One region of the Paenibacillus sp. J22R3 genome, then DNA from elsewhere that is predicted to be linked to it. Evidence: predicted binding sites of a transcription regulator. Region 1 holds the regulator's gene; the other holds the start of a gene.
What was found. Region 1 encodes LexA, which represses DNA repair genes until DNA is damaged. Its sites were predicted from a motif close to CGAACATATGTTCG; they were not measured.
Positions count from the first base shown of each region.

Region 2: the regulator LexA is predicted to act here: its motif matches at 1,486-1,499, upstream of AC0YN4_RS17255 (DNA polymerase IV).

Region 1 covers NZ_JBWDNS010000001.1:176,874-180,617, forward strand. The annotation lists gene glnA (type I glutamate--ammonia ligase) at 1-764, shown strand, start outside; gene AC0YN4_RS00805 (hypothetical protein) at 900-1,484, shown strand; gene lexA (transcriptional repressor LexA) at 1,588-2,208, opposite strand; gene AC0YN4_RS00815 (LysM peptidoglycan-binding domain-containing protein) at 2,396-2,782, shown strand; gene AC0YN4_RS00820 (DUF896 domain-containing protein) at 3,058-3,255, shown strand; gene AC0YN4_RS00825 (aldo/keto reductase) at 3,286-3,744, shown strand, end outside.
Region 2 covers NZ_JBWDNS010000003.1:547,935-551,678, forward strand. The annotation lists gene AC0YN4_RS17245 (hypothetical protein) at 102-281, opposite strand; gene AC0YN4_RS17250 (hypothetical protein) at 265-1,308, opposite strand; gene AC0YN4_RS17255 (DNA polymerase IV) at 1,621-2,886, shown strand; gene AC0YN4_RS17260 (YhjD family protein) at 2,883-3,347, shown strand; gene AC0YN4_RS17265 (SDR family NAD(P)-dependent oxidoreductase) at 3,495-3,744, opposite strand, start outside.

The DNA.
Region 1 (3,744 bases):
CTCCGGGTCAGCACGAAATCGACTTCAAATATGCGGATGCGATCAAAGCAGCCGATCAAATCCAGACGTTCAAGCTGGTTGTCAAAACGATTGCACGCCAGCACGGACTGCATGCTTCGTTTATGCCGAAGCCGCTCTTCGGTGTCAATGGTTCCGGTATGCACTGTCACCAATCGTTGTTCAAGGGCAATGTGAATGCGTTCTACGATGAGAGCGACAAGCTGGGCCTTAGCCAAACGGCTCGTTATTACATGGCTGGCATGCTGAACCATGCACGTGCTTTCTCAGCGATTACGAACCCTACCGTAAATTCGTACAAGCGTCTGGTTCCTGGCTATGAAGCCCCTTGCTATGTGGCTTGGTCTGCAAGCAACCGCAGTCCGATGATCCGTATCCCGGCTTCGCGCGGTCTCAGCACGCGTATCGAAGTTCGTAGTCCAGATCCAGCAGCTAATCCATACCTGGCGCTTGCAGTTATGCTTAAAGCAGGTCTTGATGGTATCCGCAACAAAACTCCGCTGCCGGCTCCGACTGACCGTAATATCTACGTGATGACGGATGAGGAGCGTATCGAAGAGGGCATCCCTACCTTGCCGGATGACCTGAAAGAAGCATTGACTGAGCTGCTTCGCAGCGAAGTTATTTGTGAAGCGCTTGGCGATCACGCGCTTGCCCATTTCTATGAGCTTAAAGAAATCGAGTGGGATATGTACCGCACGCAAATCCACGAGTGGGAACGCGATCAGTACTTGACGCTCTACTAGAACCGAAGAAACCCTTGATGCCGTATGGTATCAAGGGTTTTTTGTGTCTTCGAGTATTAGTGCTTCCGCACTTGTACCTCTGCTTTCGCATACGATGCCACAATAGCCATTCGATTCATGAAGGAGGCAGCGTATGTGAAGAAGCAAGCGGCGACAAAAGAGGAGAAACGGTTTCGACTCACCGGAGCGATATTATCCCATGTAGCAGCAACTATGGTGCCATTCTTAAGGAAGATCGTACTGAACTATTCCTATGCCCTGAAATGGTCCAAGGCTATTCGCGGCGCGGATTTAGATACCTTATCCGCTCTATTTAAGTCGGTTGTGCCTTCTGCTAAATTAAATGGGTTCTCTACGAATGCCATAGGTTACTTCTTTGATTTTGAGTTCCCTGAACCAGTTCTTCAATATTCCATCGGAACGACGATTCCGCCCGGAACGACCCAATTCACATTCTCAACCCCGATTCATCGAGCTATTGCAAGAGCAATTCTGCCTTTCTATAAAGCGCTTCGTTCCTCTTCAACATACGCAGCTGCTGTTGCGGCTGCCGTGAACAATAATAATCGAACACGATTGGCAGCCTTGATTCGACAAAAAGTAACAGCATGCGCGCTTAAATCGATAGCAATTGATTTCTCCGGCATAGCCTTAAGCTTCAAATACAAGAGAAGTAAATTCACCTATCGTCATTTGTTATTCCGCGAAATCGTAGGTTAGCTGACATAATGGAGGTACATCGGCGTTGCGTGACGGGTGACAGAAAAAGGGGCATTTCCTGACGCTGCTGCAGCGAGAAGAAATGCCCCTTATCATTTGTTTGTTAGTGGATGTCGCGGAAAAGCCCGATGACTTTACCGAGAATGGAGACGTTACGCAGACGGATCGGTTCCATCGTGGAATTCTCCGGCTGCAGACGGATATGATCCTTCTCTTTATAGAAGGTCTTAACAGTTGCTTCGTCTTCTTCTGTCATCGCAACGACGATATCGCCGTTGGAAGCGGTTTGCTGTTGGCGGACAATGACGTAATCGCCGTTATGAATGCCTGCTTCGATCATACTTTCACCGACAACGTTCAGGATGAATACATTGTGGTCGCCAACCCTGTCAGCCGGAAGGGGGAAGTAATCCTCGATGTTCTCTGTTGCAGTAATCGGTACACCGGCAGTTACCTTACCTACCACAGGAACCTTAGCAATGGAAAGCGGGAATGGAATCTCGTTGTCTTCGCCGTCCAAGATCTCAATTGCGCGAGGTTTAGTTGGGTCACGGCGAATAAGGCCTTTCTTCTCCAGGCGATCAAGATGGCCATGGACTGTAGAGCTGGAAGCGAGTCCGACCGCTTCACCGATCTCGCGAACGGAAGGCGGATAACCTTTCTCGCGAACTTCCGTCTTAATGAATTCTAGTATCGCCTGCTGGCGGTTTGAAAGTTTCGACACCGGAATCACTCCAAAGTTTCATTTGTGTCAAATTATAACACAGAACCGGAGTTCGTACAAACATAAGTTCGAGAAACACAGGTTCGCATATTTTTACGAACAAATGTTCCAAAAACGCTTGACCACAAACAAACGTTCGTGTTATTCTTGATTTATCAAATAGAACAAACGTTTGGGGTGCTGGAGAATGATGACAACGATGTCCACTTACTCTTCTAATTATAAAGGTGAAGCTCGCAATACACGGAATACTCGCGCTGTGAAGCGTACTTGGCAAGAGAGAAGAACAGAACGCCTATTAATGAGACTAGCCGCAGCAACACTGTTCTTCGTACTGCTGTTCACAGGACTCTCACTGATGACAAGCCAAGCGAACAGTGAATATCCTGCAGCGCCAACTGCTTCGGAACAGATTGTAGTTGTTGGCTCAGGTGACACACTATGGAACATCGCTAGCAGTATTCGTAAGGAAGGCGAAGATATTCGTCATGTTGTTTTTAACTTGAAACAACGGAACAACTTAACCTCCAGCTCGCTGCAAGCCGGACAATCCTTAATTATCCCTGTTGAATAACTGGGCTCGCCGAAACAGCTTCAATAGAATCAATACATACTTACAAGAATGATCCATAGGAATCTACATTCAGAAGTCTGAGTCTCTATTGCTCAGGCTTTTTTTATTTCTGGCGGCATAACGTAATTATAAGGTGCACCCGAGGTGGAAAGAGGATGGAGAAGACAAGTGAAAACAAGCCTCAGAGAGGGCCATTTCGCCTTGACAATGGGCAATTAAAAATGTCAAAGTAAAGAATGACATGTTGGCCGAATCAGGGAAGGAGCTTATTTGAAATGGAAAAGATTATCGCCCGTATTAATGAACTATCCAGAAAGAACAAAACCGTAGGGTTGTCGCCGGAGGAACTGGTCGAACGCGACGAGCTTCGCCGTCTATACCTTGAGAATTTCAAGAATAACTTCCGGAATCAACTCGATACCATTAAATATGTGGAAGATGAAGAGAACGGGGAAGATACGATCAAGCATTAGCAGCAGTCTATTTGAAGGAGGACATGTAGCATGCAATATCGTTTACTTGGCCGAAGCGGTTTAGCCGTATCGGAGCTTTGCTTAGGTACAATGACGTTCGGTAATACGACAAGCGAGACGGATTCCATAGAGATGATGAATCGTTTCTTCGAGAAAGGCGGCAATTTCCTTGATACTGCGAACGTGTATGTATCCGGCCGCTCTGAAGAGATTGTAGGTAAAGCGATCAAAGATCGACGTTCAGAAGTCGTGCTCGCAACGAAAGTGAGATTCGCGACTGCGAATCACCCAAACGGCGTCGGTGTTTCAAGAAAGCATATTATGGATGCCGTCGAAGCAAGCTTGAAGAGACTTGATACCGACTATATCGACCTCTATCAAGTGCATGTGTGGGATCACGCAACACCGATTGAAGAGACGCTTCGCGCTCTTGATGATCTGGTTACTTCAGGAAAAGTTCGTTATATCGGCTGTTCCAATTTCTTCGCC
Region 2 (3,744 bases), on a different contig from region 1:
CATACTATTCACCCTTCTTGAGAGAATAGTAGTCAGTGTTGCCAAGGAATCGCTCTATTAAACAGAAAAGGCCTCTTGGTCTCTACCAAAAGGCCTTACGATTATCGGGTTAATTGATAAAGTCGTTCAATGGTTTGCTCTGTCGTGGAAGTCAGCTGACCGATCCGTTTCAGCAGTTGTTCACGCTGTTCTCGGCGCTTCTGAATAATCGATTGTTGAGAAACATCCTCTACTACTCGAATCGTACTGGCATAATCAGCCCGATTATTGTGCTCCGGCATCCAAGTCAACCTCCTTCTGAGAAAGCATTCGTTTCTGGATCGTGAGACAGAACGCATGGATAACTCTACGAATCTGTCTTGACTCTATGATATCATTATCCAAAATCAGAGACAAGGCATGCTCATCATCGTCATCAAAATGAAAACACCATACCCACGTTTCCTCTTCCAGCATGTCCATGCGAAACGAAACAACATGTCTTCCCGGATACGGATTATTCGAGTAGGCTTGTCCCATCTGGTCTTTAGCGGCGGCTACAGCTGCAAAATCATGATCGTTATCCAGATCAAGGTCTCTTTTCTTCCCAGTGGTCCCCTTGTCCATAATGAGTTTAAGGGTATTCCCTTCCCGGCGATATAAAGAAAAGCCCGATACGAAATCCAGATCGGTAAAGGCGAGCGCATCATTCACGTATCGATATTGATTCTCCGTTATGGCCTTAACAACCTTCGTTAACGTGTAAACCGCACTATCCGACTCTACCAATTCATCCTTCAGCATAGCGATTGCCGCTTCCTGCTCGGTTATCGTGGACTTCAGCTCAGCAATGCTGGACTGCATGAAGTCATGCTGGCTTTGCGAGTAGGCGACTACGTAAGCGACGCCGGAGGAATCTTGATCATTCTGGCTGAATAAGGCATTTACAAGCGTATATAAACCATCAAAGGTAAAGTCATCCTTCTTCACAAAAGGGGCCCATACCTGTTCGTACTCGCGCGGACGTTTGGCTTTGAAAGCTTCTACATGAAACTCAGGCTGTCCGATTGCAGCCATCTTATTGATGTAGGCTTGGACGAGAAAATAGTAGATGACGAGAATGAGCACTATTGCGGACAATATACCGATCCAGAGCGGAAGCTGCGCGTAGTTCCCTGCTGAAACTCCGGCCGCGATAGGTCCGATTATGGGCAGCGTGGTCCAGGAGATCCCTTTAATCAGTTTAGCCTGCTTGAAATAACCGCTAACCGTTTTCACCGGCCCCTTCCAAGCCTTGCCGCGCCATCTCTCTCCATTTTGGTTTCTCATTGTTTTGATGATCGGGTCCATATCGCCCTTTATCTCGCTTAGGTAGCTATGATAATTGGTCTGAATCGATTTGATGACCATTCCTGATTAATCACCTCAATTCATGATACAACAATCATTCGGAACAAGCATACATCGATTTGTAAAATTCTCCATTTACATTCACCCATTGCATAACGAACGCATATTCGTATATATTATAAGAACAAACGTTCGTAATCGAGGTGACAATAATGCCAACTACAACACTCCGTAAGTATGTCGGCAAGACGGTCGTGATTATATACGAAGCTGTAGACCCGGTGATCCGACATGCGGGGTAAAGATCGGGTAATCATGCTCGCGGACTGCCAGAGCTTCTATGCCAGCGTAGAGAAGGCCACACATACGCAATATGCAGATAAGCCCGTAGTTGTGGCGGCAGACCCTGATCGGCGCAGCGGTATCGTCCTCGCTGCCTGTCCGATCGCGAAGGCGCAAGGTGTTTCTACCGCTATGCGTTTAGGTGAGGCGGTTAATAAATGTCCACAAATCGTTGTCATACGTCCTCGAATGCAGATGTATATCACGGTTTCGCTCTTGATATCGCAGATTTATAAAGAATTCACGGACTTGGTCGAACCCTTCAGTATTGACGAGCAATTTATAGATATTACGGGTTCCATGAATTTGTTTGGCTCTCCCATTGAGATCGCGCATCAAATGCAGTCCAGCGTCCTCCTCTCTACCGGCGTATGGACTCGTGTAGGCATTGGTCCGACCAAGATACTCGCGAAGATGGCTACGGATAATTTTGCCAAGAAGAATCCTGACGGTATTTTCACATTATCGAATGACAATATCAGCTCTGATTTATGGCCGCTTACGATAGACAAGATGTTCATGGTTGCCGGCAAAATGACGACTCACTTTGCTCGAATGGGAATCTACACAATCGGCGATCTCGCAAAGCTTGAATTGCACGAAGTAAAGCAGCGCATGCGCATCCGGATGGGGAAACAAAGTGACATTAAAGCAACCTACTATTGGCAGACGGCAAGAGGCATAGATCCTAGTCCCGTAGTTACCAAAGCCTTCGGAACGCCAAAGTCAGTCACCCGAGGTCGAGCGCTGCCTTGGAGGAGGTATCAATCGTTAGAAGACATCGAGCCGCTGCTGCTGGAGCTTGTCATCGAGGTATGCCGAACGAGCCGGCACTATAAGTATCAGGGACGTACCATTACGGTAAGTGCCGGGACGACGAACGGCGTTTCATCCAGCGGTTTCAGCCGGCAAACTACACTCGACGACCCCAGCTGCTTAGAGCATCAGATTATTAAGACTGCACATTCCTTGTTCCTGAAATACTGGGATGGCAACCCACTGACACATCTCGCCGTTGATCTGTCACAGTTAAGCGACAACAGCGTCTACCAGCTCGATTTATTTGAAGACCTGCCGCGCAAACGTAACCTGGCTGCAGCAAAGGACATGATTAAAGATCGCTACGGCGAGGCTGCACTATTAAGCGCCTCTTCTTTACTTGAATCAGGTCAGGCGCGCGAGCGAGCTCAGAAGATTGGAGGGCACTACAAATGAGCAAGTTTCTGTCTGGCAATGGACGCTGGGAAACGAAGTTCGTATCACCGGAACACCGAGAGCAGTACAATGAGCAAACAGCTGCCAACAAAACACCTGCGCAGCAGTTGTCTCAAGAAACCTTGAAGCTTGTACGGGAGTCTGTCCTGCTGCCCATCTTAATGAGTGTCATTGAGAAGAATCGTCAAGAAATCGAGCGATCGAAACATTCCCTCAAAGGTTTATATATGGCTTCAGCAAACGCATTACTGGATGTGATCCATGCGGATTTGGTTAAAGTGAGAAGAGAATTACGGGAGCAGCAAATTAAAGTCATTGAAGAAGATCGTATCGATGATGCCATGCATTATAGATTTATTTGTCGTGGCTATGAACATAAATTTTCGTTGATGAGATTTGTTGTGCTTTCAGAAATCAACGCCAGATTAGGCAGGTATATTGAACAATTGTTTAGGAAATAGAAGATAAACGGCCTACCTAAAAGTAAAGAAATGGCGTCACAGGTCTCATAACTGTGGCGCCATTTCTCGTCTTCGATCATCTGCGGCTTTTCCAGAATTTAGCAATATTACCGGAGTTATAAATAATTAGTTTTATTCCTACAATAATCAAACACGACTCCTAGGAATCGTCCCGTGTGGAATGTGCAGCAGTTCTTCGCCGATTGTCCAAAGCTTCTCAGCCGACACCGGATCAATAGCCCAAGGCCGGACTCCGCGTTGGAGTTGGCTGTCTGCCGGTACAACCTCAGCGATATCTCCATCTTCGCAATAGACGCCTCCCATGTCATTCAGCATTGGACTGACTGCGCACCAAACTGCTGTGGCGGCGCCTTGCTCGGCGGATTTGAAGCCTCCG